DNA from 3 places in the Terribacillus sp. AE2B 122 genome. Region 3 is predicted to be linked to each of the others. Evidence: riboswitches for the same ligand, from Rfam matches in the RefSeq annotation. Region 3 holds a riboswitch; each other region holds the start of a gene.
The links. Region 3 has a riboswitch for S-adenosylmethionine ahead of AE2B122_RS15530 (methionine ABC transporter ATP-binding protein). Riboswitches for the same ligand answer to the same signal wherever they lie in the genome.
Positions count from the first base shown of each region.

Region 1: it holds a riboswitch for S-adenosylmethionine, as region 3 does, so the genes downstream of both, metK (methionine adenosyltransferase) here and AE2B122_RS15530 (methionine ABC transporter ATP-binding protein) in region 3, are expected to answer to the same signal.
Region 2: it holds a riboswitch for S-adenosylmethionine, as region 3 does, so the genes downstream of both, AE2B122_RS12435 (acyl-CoA dehydrogenase family protein) here and AE2B122_RS15530 (methionine ABC transporter ATP-binding protein) in region 3, are expected to answer to the same signal.

Region 1 is NZ_LR700948.1:129,149-134,370, forward strand. Features, by position in the region: gene AE2B122_RS16135 (hypothetical protein) at 1-249, shown strand, start outside; gene ytkD (RNA deprotection pyrophosphohydrolase) at 277-753, shown strand; gene pckA (phosphoenolpyruvate carboxykinase (ATP)) at 801-2,384, opposite strand; SAM riboswitch class I at 2,576-2,681, shown strand; gene metK (methionine adenosyltransferase) at 2,866-4,065, shown strand; gene asnB (asparagine synthase (glutamine-hydrolyzing)) at 4,199-5,222, shown strand, end outside.
Region 2 is NZ_LR700946.1:2,924-8,145, reverse strand. Features, by position in the region: partial or broken gene AE2B122_RS12450 (winged helix-turn-helix transcriptional regulator) at 1-344, opposite strand; gene AE2B122_RS12445 (sulfurtransferase) at 614-1,456, shown strand; gene AE2B122_RS12440 (aldo/keto reductase) at 1,498-2,475, shown strand; gene AE2B122_RS12435 (acyl-CoA dehydrogenase family protein) at 2,517-3,668, opposite strand; SAM riboswitch class I at 3,740-3,845, opposite strand; SAM riboswitch class I at 3,973-4,075, shown strand; gene AE2B122_RS12430 (LLM class flavin-dependent oxidoreductase) at 4,169-5,222, shown strand, end outside.
Region 3 is NZ_LR700948.1:26,426-31,647, reverse strand. Features, by position in the region: gene AE2B122_RS15535 (methionine ABC transporter permease) at 1-374, opposite strand, end outside; gene AE2B122_RS15530 (methionine ABC transporter ATP-binding protein) at 367-1,389, opposite strand; SAM riboswitch class I at 1,484-1,585, opposite strand; gene AE2B122_RS15525 (hypothetical protein) at 1,646-1,975, opposite strand; gene AE2B122_RS15520 (thioredoxin family protein) at 2,062-2,352, opposite strand; gene AE2B122_RS15515 (toprim domain-containing protein) at 2,380-2,730, opposite strand; gene gcvH (glycine cleavage system protein GcvH) at 2,870-3,259, opposite strand; gene AE2B122_RS15505 (arsenate reductase family protein) at 3,349-3,702, opposite strand; gene AE2B122_RS15500 (hypothetical protein) at 3,814-4,053, shown strand; gene AE2B122_RS15495 (spore coat protein) at 4,066-4,389, shown strand; gene AE2B122_RS15490 (MarR family winged helix-turn-helix transcriptional regulator) at 4,520-4,942, shown strand; gene AE2B122_RS15485 (YhgE/Pip domain-containing protein) at 4,996-5,222, shown strand, end outside.

The DNA of each region.
Region 1 (5,222 bases), 100 kb from region 3:
GCTACAAGAGATGTAAGCGGACCGATCGTCGATTTCTATTTCACGGAAGAAGCAGACGGCTTGTACATTCTGCCGACTGAGACACCAGCTTGGTTCAATCCTGATAATTCATACAAAGAGGAAACAGACTCCGATAAGTATGTTACAATTACACAAAGCAATACCGATGATTTGCACGGTAACTATACAATCGAGATCAAATTCTTGTATGACGGAGGCTGGAAGATAGCAGCAGTCAAATACTTGTAGGTTTGATGTGAAGAAGGCAGTGGGAAGATGATTACGTTCAGAGATTACTACAATAATGAAGTGAAGATGTCTTTCGCCGATCATCCATTTTCTGATCAGCCTAAACATGTGTGGGTGATTTGCCGATACGGAAGCAAATGGCTTCTCACACGTCATAAAGATAGGGGATTGGAGTTCCCTGGCGGTAAGGTGGAAAAAGGAGAAACGGCAGAGCATGCGGCTTTGCGGGAAGTAATGGAAGAGACTGGCGGTGTAGTCCAGCAACTGAAGTATGTCGGTCAGTACTTCGTGGCAGGCAAGGCCGGGCATATCGTGAAGAATGTCTATTATGCCATCATCTCGGAACTGAGGAAGAAATCCAATTACATGGAAACATATGGGCCAGTACTGGTCGAAAAGTTCCCTTCCCATCTGGCACAGCATGCTGAATACAGCTTTATGATGAAAGATAAGGTGCTGCCTAGTGCATTGCATCATATAGATAAGTTTGAAAAGACAATGTAAAAGAACTGCCCCAAAAGCTATCAACATCTTTTGGGGCAGTTCTTTTTTTATCTATATAATGGTCCAGCTTGGCGGACAGCATCATCGATAAAATCAAATTTTGTGAAGTTCTGATGGAATTTTACCGCAAGTTCTTGTGCGGTCGATTTGTAAGCTGCTTTGTCTTCCCATGCATTTTCCGGCATCAGCAACTCTGCTGGTACATTTGCAATGGAAACAGGTACATGCAGGCCGAAAATTGGATCTTGAGTAGTTTCTGCATTACGCAATTCTCCGCTGAGAGCAGCCTGGACCATGGAGCGCGTGTACGGAAGCTTCATGCGGGAACCGGAATGGTAATCTCCGCCTGTCCAGCCGGTATTGACAAGATACACCTCTGCTTGATGTTCACTGATTTTTTCGCCGAGCATCTCAGCATAGACAGAAGGTGCCAGCGGCAGGAATGGAGCACCGAAGCAAGTCGAGAACGTAGCTTCAGGTTCTGTAACACCGCGTTCTGTGCCAGCAAGTTTGCTCGTATATCCACTCAGGAAGTGATACATTGCCTGTTCCGTTGTCAATTTACTGATTGGCGGCAGCACGCCAGTTGCATCTGCGGTCAGGAAAATGATTGTTTTTGGATGTCCAGCTAAGCTCTTCGCCAGGCTGCCCTTGATGTAGTCAATCGGGTAAGCAGCACGCGTATTTTCTGTAACAGAACCATCTTTATAGTCACAAACGCCAGCTTCATCTACAGCTACATTTTCAAGAATAGTGCCAAACTTGATGGCGCCATGAATTTCTGGCTCTTTTTCAGCTGAAAGATTGATGCATTTAGCATAACAGCCGCCTTCAATATTGAAGATTCCATCAGGTGACCAGCCATGTTCGTCATCTCCGATCAAAGGTCTGTTCGGATCAGCAGATAGTGTAGTCTTACCTGTTCCAGATAAACCGAAGAAGAGTGCTGTATCACCGTCTGAACCTACATTAGCAGAGCAGTGCATTGGCAGGATTTCTTGCTGCGGCAGAAGGAAATTCATTACGGAGAAGATGGATTTCTTCATTTCTCCGGCATATTCCGTTCCACCTATGACGATTACACGCTGTTTGAAGGAAACGATGACAAATGCTTCTGAATTAGTGCCATCGACTAGTGGGTCTGCTTTTACACCAGGAGCAGAGATGACAGTGAATGCAGGTTTATGTGCAGTCAGCTCCTCCTCATTTGGCCGAATGAACAATTGGTGGGCAAATAGATTATGCCAAGCATATTCGTTGATTACTTGTATTGGGAGATGGTAACGTTCATCAGCCCCTGCAAAGCCTTGGAATGAGAATACTTCTTCCTGTGCCTGCAGATAGTCTACGACTTTACCTAAAAGTTGCTCGAATGTTTCTTCGCTAATAGGCTGGTTGACTTTTCCCCAGTCTACTTTGTTTTCGGAAAGCTCGTCTTTGACGATGAATTTATCCTTTGGTGAGCGGCCGGTATATTTCCCTGTCGCAGCCCGCAAAGCACCAGTCTTTGTCAAACGAGCTTCTTGGTGGGACAATGCCGCCTCCGTCAGCTGAGCTGCTGATAGGTTTTTCCTTACATTGGATTGGGAGCGCATTTCTTCTAGCGCTGTTAATGCGTGCATCATTCGCATCTGGATCCCGCCTTTTTTTTAGAAGTTTTAATTAGTATAACACATTAAAATATTAATACATACTATTTTAAAATGCAATCGATAAGTGAATGCTTTATTGGTTAATAATTCCGAGTTTTTAAGTCGGTATTAACATGATTTTGTTGACTTCTGGAGGCTGTTCCGATAACATAGTTGCGAACGGAAAATCACTCTTATTCAGAGTAGGCGGAGGGACAGGCCCTAAGAAACCCGGCAACCGTCACATTTTGTGAAATGGTGCTCAACCTGAGCAAGGGATACCTTGAACGATAAGAGAGGGAATAAGCCAGCCTTCTGTTATGATGGAAGGTTTTTTTCATGTAACGGCTTAATAATAAAAAAAGAGCAATACTAATGATAGTGCTCTTTCAACCTTCACCCATTATCAAGTTTCTTAATAACATACCTTGGAAAGAGTAAAACTTCCGTATTAATTGTAGTTGAAGGGGGATTTGGCAGAATGACTGCTAATCGTCGATTATTTACCTCAGAATCCGTTACTGAAGGGCATCCGGATAAAATCTGTGACCAGATCTCGGATGCTATATTAGATGAAATCCTAGCTAAGGATCCGAATGCCCGTGTTGCTTGTGAAACGACTGTTACGACTGGACTTGTACTCGTTGCAGGTGAAATTACAACCAGTGCTTATGTAGATATCCAAAACATCGTGCGTAAAACAATCAAGGAAATTGGTTATACACGTGCGAAATATGGCTTTGATGCTGATACATGTGCTGTATTGACAGCAATCGATGAGCAATCTCCTGATATTGCAGGTGGTGTTGATCAGGCGCTTGAGGCTCGTGAAGGGCTGATGACGGACGAAGAGATCGATGCAATCGGTGCAGGTGACCAAGGCTTGATGTTTGGCTATGCAAGCAATGAAACACCAGAATATATGCCGCTGCCAATTTCATTGGCGCACCGTCTATCCAAGCAACTGGCGAAGATACGGAAAGATGAAACTGTGGATTACTTGCGCCCGGATGGGAAAACACAAGTAACAGTAGAATATGACGAAAACGATCAACCAGTACGGATTGATACGATTGTCATCTCCACACAGCACCACCCAGAAGTGGAGCAAGCTCAGATTCATACCGATTTGAAAGAGCTTGTTATCAAACCTGTCGTTCCAGCTGAATTGCTGGATGAGAATACAAAATACATCATCAACCCGACTGGACGATTCGTTATCGGCGGACCACAAGGTGATGCAGGTCTGACTGGACGTAAAATCATTGTTGATACGTATGGCGGTTATGCTCGTCACGGCGGCGGTGCATTCAGCGGAAAAGATGCTACAAAAGTAGACCGTTCCGGTGCTTATGCAGCACGTTATGTGGCGAAGAACATCGTTGCAGCAGGTCTTGCAGAGAAATGTGAAGTACAGCTTGCTTATGCGATCGGTGTTGCTGAACCAGTATCCATCAGTATCGATACTTTCGGAACAGGCAAAGAGTCAGAAGAAGCATTGGTGAAAGCGGTACGCGATTTATTCGACCTTCGTCCTGCCGGCATCATCAAGATGCTGAACCTGCGTCAGCCAATCTACAAAGATACAGCTGCATACGGTCACTTCGGACGTACAGATAAAAACTTCCCTTGGGAGCAGACTGACAAAGCAGTACAGCTGGAAAGCTATACATTTGCATAAGCTGCTTGAAAGGCAAGAGCGGTAATTTCGCTCTTGCTTTTTTTGTGTCGGCACCCATAATCTCCCTTCAAGAACCGAATTGTTTTATGCTATAATTAATGGCTAGAAGTAATGAAAGAGAGGCTAACATTAAATGTGTGGTTTGATTGGCGTAATTAGAAAAAACGTAAAACAATTAACGCAAGCTGATAAGGATAAATTCAAACAACAGAACAACATCATCACGCACCGCGGTCCGGATGATGAAGGTTATTACCATGACGAACATGTCTCATTCGGTTTCCGCCGCTTGAGTATTATTGATATCGAGGCTGGTGTTCAGCCATTAAGCTATGACGACGAGAGAATCTGGATGGTTTTCAACGGAGAGATCTACAACTATGTAGAGCTTCGTGAAGAATTGCTGAAAAAAGGCGCAGAGTTCAAGACAGAATCCGACACCGAGGTCATCGCAGCGATGTATCATACATACGGAACGGAAGCATTCAAAGAGCTTCGCGGTATGTTCAGCATTTTGCTATGGGATAAAGAGAAGAAGACACTTTTCGGAGCACGTGATCCATTTGGCATCAAGCCGCTCTTCTATAAAGAAACAGAAGATGAGATTTTCTTCGCTTCTGAGAAGAAAAGCATCACACTTCTGGAAGAATCAGAAACAGTCGATACGGAAGCGCTGCAGCATTACTTGAGTTACCAGTATGTACCGGAACCATTCACGATGACAGAAGGTATCAAAAAGATAGAGCCTGGTCACTACTTCGTGAAGCGTGAAGGTGAACCTATAGAATTCCATCGTTACTGGCATGCGACATTCTCACCGAAAATCATGGACAAGCAAGCTTGGATCACACGTATCCAGGATGTGCTTCATGATTCCGTGAGCAAGCATATGCGAAGTGATGTACCAGTCGGTTCCTTCCTTTCAGGTGGAATTGATTCTTCCATCATTGTAGCCATTGCGAAGCAATTCAATCCGAATTTGAAGACATTCTCTGTCGGTTTTGAACGTGAAGGATTCTCCGAAGTAGATGTGGCAAAAGAAACAGCTGAGAAACTCGGCGTAGAAAACTATTCCCATATCATTACACCAGAAGAATACTTGGAAAAACTGCCGAAAATCATGTGGCATATGGATGATCCATTGGCTGATCCATCTG
Region 2 (5,222 bases), on a different contig from region 3:
TCATTCTGCCTCTTGCATATCTTTAAGCGTATTTAAATATTCTACTCCCCATGAATCCATTACGGAAATGATCGGGCGTAATGAATTTCCTAATTCACTAAGTTCATATTCCACTCTAGGCGGCACTTCTGCATATGCATACCGAACTAATATTCCATCTGCCTCCATTGCTCGAAGGTTCTGGGTCAAAACCTTTTGGCTGATACCGTCTATGCTTCTGCGGAGTTCATTGAATCTTTTCTTCCCTTTAAAAGCTGCTGTAAAATAAGTAATTTCCACTTACTTCCTATTAAGCCAACTGTCGTAGCTACCGGGCAGACTGGGAGATCTTTTTTTGCTATCAAACCGATATACCTCCATTAGTTTCAAATGGGCTGTTAGTTTAATTAATATCCTTGCAGTCTTATTGTAACTTTGCGGATAGAGGGGCTGCAACTACAAAAAACTCACTAAAGTAACGCTGCGAAATAATAGTCTTTGTTGAATTAAAAAGTATTAACTTCAAGATTTTAAAGGAAACGACCATTTCTATCTAGTATATATAAGAGGATTGAGGATTTCTTAAAAATAGAATTACATGGTTTTATTCTAATTTTGTAAGGGGTTATTTAAGGTGAATTTTGTTGTGAGTAAGGAATGGCTAGAGGAACATTTAAATAATGACCAGATTAAGATAGTGGATTGTCGTTTTGACTTAGGGAATCCGGAAAAAGGAGCCATGCTTTATAAAGAAAGTCATATTCCTGAAGCAGTCTATTTTGATTTAGAGAAACAGTTATCCGCTCCTGTTTCAAAGCATGGGGGAAGGCATCCGCTGCCTGACATAGCTCAGTTTAAATCTGACATAGAGAAAGCCGGAATCGACAATGCAAAAACGGTAATTGCCTATGACGGTGGAGAAGGATCATATGCTTCTCGATTTTGGTGGCTGCTTCAATATTTAGGCCATGAAAAAGTATTTGTATTGAACGAGGGCTTCAAAGGTTGGGATGAGGCAGGCTACGTGACGACAAAAGATATACCTGACTATGAAACAGCCGAATTTGAAGTGAACATTAGAAATGAGATGATGGCTTCTTATGGGGAAGTAAAAGAAGTTGTCGAACAAGAGAAAAAGTCTCCAATGTTGATAGATTCAAGAGAGGGACGACGCTACATAGGCGAAGTGGAACCAATTGATAGAATACCAGGCCATATCCCTGGCGCCATCAATAAATTTTGGGCGGAAGGATTGGAACAAGGGTCATTTAAAGATAGCAAGGAACAGAAGAAAAGATTTGCTGAGCTGGATTTTAAAGATCAAATTATCGTGTATTGCGGATCAGGCGTAACAGCTGCTTCCAACTACATTGCTTTGAAAATGGCTGGGTTTGATAATGTAAAGTTATACGCGGGCAGTTATAGCGACTGGGTTTCGTATGAGCAAAATCCCGTAGCGAAGGGGAAAAATCAATAACCAAGAAAAACCCTAATATATTATAGATTGGAGATCTTAATATGGACTATCAATACCTTGGTAAATCTGGTTTGAAAGTAAGCAGACTTTGTTTAGGTACGATGAATTTTGGTACTACTACGGAAGAAAAGGATGCATTTCGAATTATGGATGCAGCACTTGATAGCGGTATTAATTTCTTTGATACAGCGAATGTATACGGTGCAGAAAATCGAGGCCTTACAGAATCAATTATCGGAAGATGGTTCAAGCAAGGCGGAGGTCGAAGAGAGAAAGTGGTCTTAGGTACAAAAGTATACGGAAGCATGCATAATGCTGCCGATGGTCCAAATGATGAGGCGGGGTTGTCATCGTATAAGATTCGGCGACATCTTGAAGATTCTTTAAAGCGCTTGCAAACGGATCACATTGAGCTGTATCAAATGCATCATATTGATCCTGCCGTTACTTGGGAAGAGCTTTGGGGAGCCTTTGAATTAGGAATAAACCAAGGAAAGATAGGTTATGTCGGCTCCAGTAACTTTGCTGCATGGCAGCTTGCCATGGCTCAAGGTGCAGCCAAAAACCGTCACTTCTTAGGGCTGGTATCGGAGCAGCATAAATACAACCTGAACTGTCGATATGCTGAGTTAGAAGTACTTCCAGCAGCAAAGCATCTTGGCATTGGAATGATCACTTGGAGCCCTCTGGATGGAGGTTTGCTCGGCCGCAATGCACTCAAAAAATTGCCAGGAAGCCGAAGTGATAAGATTGGTGATAAAATCAATGCGCAGCGTGATCAATTGGAACAGTTCGGTCAACTGTGTGAAGAATTAGGAGAAACACAGGATAATATTGCCTTAGCATGGCAGCTTGCAAATCCCGCAGTAACAGCGCCAATTATCGGGCCACGTACGATTGAACAATTCGAGAGTACGTTAGATGTACTTGAAATCAATCTCGATGAATCTGTTTTAAAACGACTGGATGAGATCTTCCCAGGTCCAGGTGGTTCGGCACCATATGCATATGCATGGTAAAAGGAAAACTCCTGAATCCACTATGGATTCAGGAGTTTTTTTTACTGCCGAAGAGCTGCATCCGCAAGCGAATAAACTACCGCATCATCAGTAGGCGGATTATGTAATCCAGCCCTTACATCACGAAAGTGGCGCTGCAGAGGATTGTTGGCAGACAAACTTCTGGCTCCGACTATACGCATGCAGAGATCCACAACTTCATTAGCTTTATTGGTGACAATATGCTTAGCAGCAGCTAAATCCGGACTCATCTCAGTTCTCTTTTCAGGATGCTCAACCCACTTTCTAGCTGTAGCGTAAAGCACTTCTCTGGCGTTAAAGAGAGCGAGCTCTATTTCACCAATTTTTCTTCTAACCTCTGGGACATCCTTAATTGGACCCGGCAAGGAAACAGGATGAAATTTTGACGCAAATTGAATAGTATAATCTCTTGCGGCAACAGCTATACCAAGGTAAACAGCAGCGATCTGTAAGTACCAGCCTCTTGGAGTGGAGGTGCCTTTGTTTTCTTCTACAAGCAACGCATCCTGATCAACTAGTACATCTTCTAAAATTAAATCATCACTTCTTGTTCCTCTCATTGCGATGCTATCCCATGTTTCTACTACAGATACTCCTTCCAAGGAGTGATCAATTATAAAGAAGCCTTTGTTTCCGGAAGGAAGTATAGTCGCTGTGGCAATGCTGTAGTCTAAAGCAGCAGCCATGGAAGCAAAGGATTTACGGCCGTTAATTCTCCATTTCGAACCTTCCAGTTTTGCAGTTGTCCTTGGAGCAGCTCCTCTTGAAGGACTTCCAGTGGCGTTTTCTGTTTGAACCAAGTTAAGAAGAATTTTATCATGTATGATTTTGTTGCTAAGATCCTGAAAACTTTGTTCATCCCATTTTCTGCTTTCGGCATTTTCCAGTACAACACCAAGCTGCCAGCCAAATGATAGAGCAGTAGGAGCATCACCTTGGGCAAGTATCTCTTGAACTTGTAAGTACTCTACAAGATTTAATCCTTTGCCTCCATATTCCGTCGGCACAGTCAGCAACAAAAAGTCATTATCTTTTAACGCTTGAAAGTTTTCATAAGGAAATTCACCGCTGGCATCGATATGAGCTGCACGTTGTTTGAATTCTTCAGAAAGGCTCTTTGCTTGCTGTATCACTTGATCAAACTCTTTTGATTTCTCTTCGGTTTCTCGCATGAACATTCTCCTTATCCAATAAATTAAAAAACCTCTTTCGTGAGAAAGAGGTTACGTTTATGTATGTATCTCTCTCATCTCTCAGACATCTCTGTCTGCTGGAATTAGCACCTTACTTCAAACAAGCGGTTGCTGCAGGGTCGTTGGACCAGTTCCTACCCTGACTCTAGATAAGTGTGTTTATTCAGTTGTCGGCATAAATATATGCCATATACGGAATATTGTCAATTATATATTTAATTTAGAAAACTTGATTGACAGGCAATGGACGGTCCTGTATATTGAGCTTTAATTCAATAAGCATTTCTTATCCAGAGAGGTGGAGGGACTGGCCCTTTGAAGCCTCGGCAACAGACTGCTGCAGTACTGTGCCAATTCCAGCAAGCTACTAGCTTGAAAGATGAGAAGAGAGTGGACGTTGTACGCCTGCGTCGACTAAGTAAGACCTCTTCTTAATCTGAGAAGGGGTCTTTTATTTTGTATAAAACGGAGGGGTAAAAGTGGGAAAACAAATCATTCTGAATGCATTCGATATGAATAGTGCGATGCACAATTCGCATGGGTTGTGGAAGCACCCAGAGAGTAAGCGGCATCGGCAATATAAGGATTTGGATTATTGGATTGATCTTGCGAAGCTATTGGAACGCGGCAGGTTCGATGCGATTTTCTTCGCCGATGTGCTGGGTGTGTATGATGTTTACCGCAATAGTAAAGCGCCTTCCATCCGTGACGGCCTGCAGGTTCCCTTGAATGATCCAGCTTTATTAGTTTCAGCAATGGCCAGTGTTACAGAAAATTTAGGGTTCGCGGTCACGGTGAGTACTACATATGAACCGCCATTTGGGAATGCACGACGTTTTTCCACGCTGGATCATTTGACGAAGGGGAGAGTGGCTTGGAATGTCGTGACTTCATACCTTCCGAATGCTGCCCGTAATTTTGGCTTGACCGATATGATCAAGCACGATGAGCGGTATAAGATTGCCGATGAATTTTTAGAGGTTTCTTATAAGCTTTGGGAAAGCAGCTGGGAGGAGGATGCGGTTGTTGAAGATCCGCAAAACCAAGTTCTAGTAAAGCCTGAAAAAGTGCATGAAATCAATCATGAAGGTCATTATTTCCAGGTTGAGGGACCGCATTTGAGTGAGCCTTCTCCGCAGAGAACTCCTGTTATTTATCAAGCAGGTACGTCTGAAAAGGGACGGGAATTTGCTTCTAAACATGCGGAATGTGTATTTGTTGGAGGACCTACGCCTGAACGTATCCGTTATTATGCAGAGGATATAAGGGAGAGAGCTGCCAAGCATGGTAGAAATCCAGATCATATTAAGATTTTCTCTTTCCTAAGCGTTATTGTAGCGAAAACAACGGAAGAGGCACACCAAAAGTATCAGGAATACACGAGTCATTGGAGCTCAGATGCAGCTAAGGCGCAATTTGGTGCAAGCGGCTATGACATTTCCGAATATGAGGAACTAGATCCTGACGAGCCGTTTATATACGGCAAAACAACCGAAGGAGGTCACTATAAAGCAGCCTCGTTGACAAAGGATG
Region 3 (5,222 bases):
ACTACTCCGTTGTCTACTTCTTTCAATGCGATTTCAACTAACCGTGCATAGAAAGGCGCTGACCCAATGATAAGTGCGGGCAATGCTGCCTCCGGACCGCGGATTGTACCGACGATAAAGTCAGTAAATGGGAATAGAAGCAGGATAAGTATGATGAACGGAATCGCCCGGAATATGTTGACGACCGCTGCTACGATTCCGTAGACAATTTTATTTTCCCAGAGCTTGCCTCTGCTAGTCAGATAAAGTAAAAGACCAAGGATGATACCGATAATGAATGTACCGATCAAGGAAAGAATCGTCATATAGAATGTCTCATAGATGGCTGTGTTCAAGTCTGCAATATCTACATTCGGAAACCACTTCTCAAACAAGTTCCTGCACCTCCGCTTTTACATTTGCTCCGCGGATGAAGTCCAGTGCCTTCTCCACTTCCGATTCATTGCCCACTAGCTGTAAGAAAAGATTGCCGACTGCGCCGGTTTGCGTCTGCAAAACATTCCCCTGCAGGATATTGATATCCACATCGAATTGTTTCGCAGTCTGGCTGACGACCGTCTGATTCACGTTTTCCCCAGAGAAAGAAAGCTTTACGATCGTGCCAGTTCCTTCTTTGACTACTGCTGCGGATAAAGAAGCATACTGTTCACTTCCATCCAATTGTCGAACGAAGCGCTTCGTAATATCCTGCTGCGGATTCTGGAATACATGCGTTGCATCTCCTTGTTCCACAACTTTTCCGGTATCCATAACAGCTACATGGTGGCAGATTTTACGGATTACATTCATTTCATGTGTAATCAATACGATAGTCAAACCGAGACGGTTATTGATGTCCACAAGCAAATCAAGGATTGAGTCTGTTGTTTCCGGATCCAGTGCGGATGTTGCTTCATCACATAGAAGCACTTTCGGATCGTTAGCCAACGCCCTTGCAATGCCGACTCGCTGCTTCTGTCCACCGCTCAGTTGAGATGGGTAGGCGTTTTCGCGCCCTTGCAATCCTACTAGCTCAATCAGACGATCCACTTTTGCCTTTCTTTCTTTTTTCGGCACACCTGCGATTTCCAATGGAAAAGCAATGTTTTGGTGTACAGTACGAGACCATAGCAGATTGAAATGCTGGAAGATCATCCCGATTTCTTGTCTGGCAAGGCGAAGTTCATTTTTGCGCTGTTTGACGATATCCTTGCCATTGATTATTATTTCACCAGCTGTCGGTTCTTCGAGACGGTTCAGCAGGCGAACGAAAGTACTTTTCCCAGCACCGCTGTAGCCAATTACGCCGAAAATCTCACCTGACTCAATTTTCAGATTAAGCTCATCGACCGCTGTAATATTCTGTTTTTTCGTACGATATATCTTGGAGAGGTTTTTGATAGTGATCAATATCCGCTCCTCCTTCCTCGTGTTGCTTTATAAGCATAAAAAAGCGTCTTTTTGTTCAGAGAACAAAAAGACGCAGCTGCGTTCGATAATTGTTCTCTCATCTGTACAGGTTTCCCTGCAGGAATTGGCACCATACAGGATAACCTGTGGTTGCCGGGCTTCATCGGGCCAGTCCCTCCGCCACTCTTGATAAGAGTATAGTTATATGATTGCTAAAAGGAGTTTAGCATCTAGTCAATATTCTTGTCAACATATTTCACAGACTTCCTTGACCTCCCAGAAATAGAAGTGCCTCTACAAGCAGGATATGCTGATAATCGCCGTCCACTACTTGCTTGTTACGGATACTGCGAAGCTGTACCTCACCAGCAAGAAGCTCCTGCAGTGTCTGCTCATCAGTACGTATATGTAAAATACCATAAGGCTTAGAAGCTGGTGTCGTGAGGCTGCTTCTGTCTATATGTAAATCAAAATGTGCATCTCCCCATTCAATGAAGACCTTCAGCCGCTTGTCATTACATAAAGGCAGCAGATCCTCCCTTACCTCGATCTGATGCTTAAGCTTTGTCAGTTTTTCGATGATCATCCGCCATTCCCTCCCTACACTGTATTTGGCTCTTCTTGTTCTGATTTCCTGCAAGAAAAAACAGCTTTCCAAATCGGAAAGCTGTTTTATTCGCTCAGCGTCTTCGCCAGCATATGCTGAACGGAATGAAACGCATATATTTTTTCCTGAACTTCCCCTTGTTTGAATGTAATAAGACAAGGTACACTTTCGATCTGATTTTCCTGCATAAAATCAGGAAAAAGAGAGGCGTTCAGTTTATGGTAATGTTCCTGGCCTGTCACGGCCTCCACTGTAAGGAGCATTTTTTCTGCAAGCTGACAAGTACCGCAAAAAGGTGTGTGCACAAATATTCTTGCTTGCTCCTGGTGTGTGACTTTCTGAACCTCTGTTTTGATAACCTCGATAATTCATCCCTTCTTTCTTCAGACGAGGAAGAATGGATGCACCATGATACTTCTGCTAAGCAGGGCTGTGGCCAATTCAGGGGCCGGGGTCGCCGCTACCTCTCGATAGGTTCTGTCTACGTAAATATGCTGGGCATGCGGCAGCTCTCGGGCTAACTGTTTTCGCAGCTTATGACCGGCGCTATCCTCATCCACCATAATATATACTTGCTTGTGATCCAAGTCATAGTCATACAACAGCTGTTCCAGCCGCTCGATGCCCAATGTACCATTGGTGCAGATGATCGTCACTTCCTCATCGATGATCTTCCTTATCTGCTCTTTATCCGAGCGTCCTTCTACAATAATGACCTTTTCTTCATCACCCATACTGGCATCACCTATTCTGATCGATATTTGATTGCTTCCTTGCCCGTGCCCCGATAAAGGCTTAGCAATGAACGCTTGCCATATTATATGATAAGAGACCGCTGCCCTTGCTAACAGATATCAACAAGGATCCAAAAAATTAATCCTCTTTAATCCGTCCTTCGTAATCTTCTACAGATAGCAAGCTCTCATACGCTGCTTCGTCGTCTGCTTCCACTACGATCATCCATGCTTTCTCGTATGGGGATTCATTTACGAATTCAGGGCTGTCGTCTAAATCTTCGTTCACAGCTACGACTTTTCCGCTGATCGGAGCATACAGCTCGGACACTGTTTTGACAGATTCAACGCTTCCGAATGGCTCGTCTGCTTTCAGTTCGTCACCGACGGATGGAAGTTCCACGAATACGATGTCTCCGAGTTCGTCCTGGGCGAAGTCGGTAATACCGATTCGGTACTGATTGCCATCTTCTTTTTTAATCCATTCATGTTCCTCTGTATAACGTAGATCTTTCGGTAAGTTGCTCATTTTTATTCCTCCACCTATTTTCTACAAGAATAGCTAACATATTTACTATAAAAGGTAATAGATAAAATTACCACTGTTTCAGCTCAATTCTAAGCAGTTACAGCCTCGTATGCTTCCGGCTTGAAACCGACTGCCGCTGACTTCTCTCCAATTAAAAGAGGACGCTTAATCAGCATACCGTTTTCGGATAGCCATGACTTGAGCTGGGCATCATCTGCCTCTTTGATTTTCTCCTTATAGCCGCCCTCTCGGTATACTTTTCCGCTCGTATTGAACAGTTTGGTAAGCGGCAACCCGCTTTTATCCGCTGCTTCCTGCAGGATCTCCGGACTCGGAGGGTTCTCGACGATATGTATCGCTTCATAAGATACTTCATTCGCATCCAGCCATTTCTTTGCATTCTTGCATGTACTGCAATTTGGGTACCAATAAAATCGGAACATACAGATCTCCTTTCTTTTCATACTGCTATTTTAGCATAATCGTTTACATCTTTCGCACAGAATAATCGACAGGATCCCGGGTACGATAGAAAGGAAAAAGGAGGGATCCCCATGCCAGCAGAAAATCAACAAAATGTTATGCTCCAGCCGCCGGAGATGGTTTCAGAAAAAGACTTGCTGTACTTGAGTGATATGCTGAACTGGAACTTGAATGCAGCAAAAAAAGCACAGCATGCTGCCGGTGAAGTGCAGCTGACAGATGCCCAGGAAGCGCTGCACACTATCGGCCAGATGCATCAGCGCCATTATAATATGTTACTGGAGCATTTGAAGACAAAACCGCTCAATTAAGGAGGGAACGCTATGCCAGAGAATCAAAAGATACAAAATCCCCAGACACCCGTCCCGACAACGCAGGAAATGAATGACCGGGATCATGTAACTGATTTGCTTGCCACGGAAAAGTATATGACAGCTTCGTACAGTACGGCGCTGAATGAAATGAGCAATCAGTCGTTATATGAAACAGTAGCGCGTATATTCAAGGAAACACAGGATTCCCAGCGTAATTTATATAATCTAATGTTCCAACATGGATGGTACAGCTTGGAACAAGCGCCACAGCAAAAAGTGGAACAGGCTTATCAGCAATTCAGCAAAACACGACAAGAACTTCCATACTCATGAGACAGACGGACAATCAGCTGCTGGTTGTCCTTTTTTCTGACTCAATCCAAAAAAATTATTGACGTATTGAATACAAACCCGTAATATACTTGCATGTGCAACTATTTGAGCTATCTGAAAGGAGCGGACCATGAGCAGGACACAAGACGAGTTAGGACTGCTTTTATCGCGGACCTATCTATCCTTGAAACGGGAAACGTCCCGCATGCTTCAGCAGTTTGAACTAACACCAGAACAATTCTCCCTTATTGCCGAATTGGATAAGCAGGATAACATCACCCAAAAGGAGCTTGCCGATCTAACGGAAAGAGAGCAGACAACCGTTACGAAGATTGTCGATAAGCTTGTCAAAAAGGGATTGGTCACCCGCGGACATGATCCGCATGACCGGCGGGCTATCCGCTTGCAAATTACAGCAGAAGGCCGAAATCTGGTCAAAGACATCAAACCGAAGATAGAAGAAATCGAAAATCATGCTTATCTTGGTTTCCATCAGAAGGATATAGAATTGCTGCATACTCTGATTCGAAAGCTGCATCAGAATTTGCAGTGATTTTTTTCGCTAAATACATGCATGTGCAACTAAAATAGATAGGAGTTTTTATTTTGCGTCTACAACCTTTACGGGAAATGCTTAAAATCCCAAATACGAAAGTGGGCATGGCTTTTGCCATTCTTGTCCCATTACTCTTTTCCATCATTTGGCTGACAGGCTATCATGATGCAACGAATCATCTGGACCGTTTGCAAGTTGCTGTCGTCAATGAAGATGGGGAACAAGCCAATGCATTGGCAGAACAAATGATGGATAATATGCCATTTGATGCGGATCT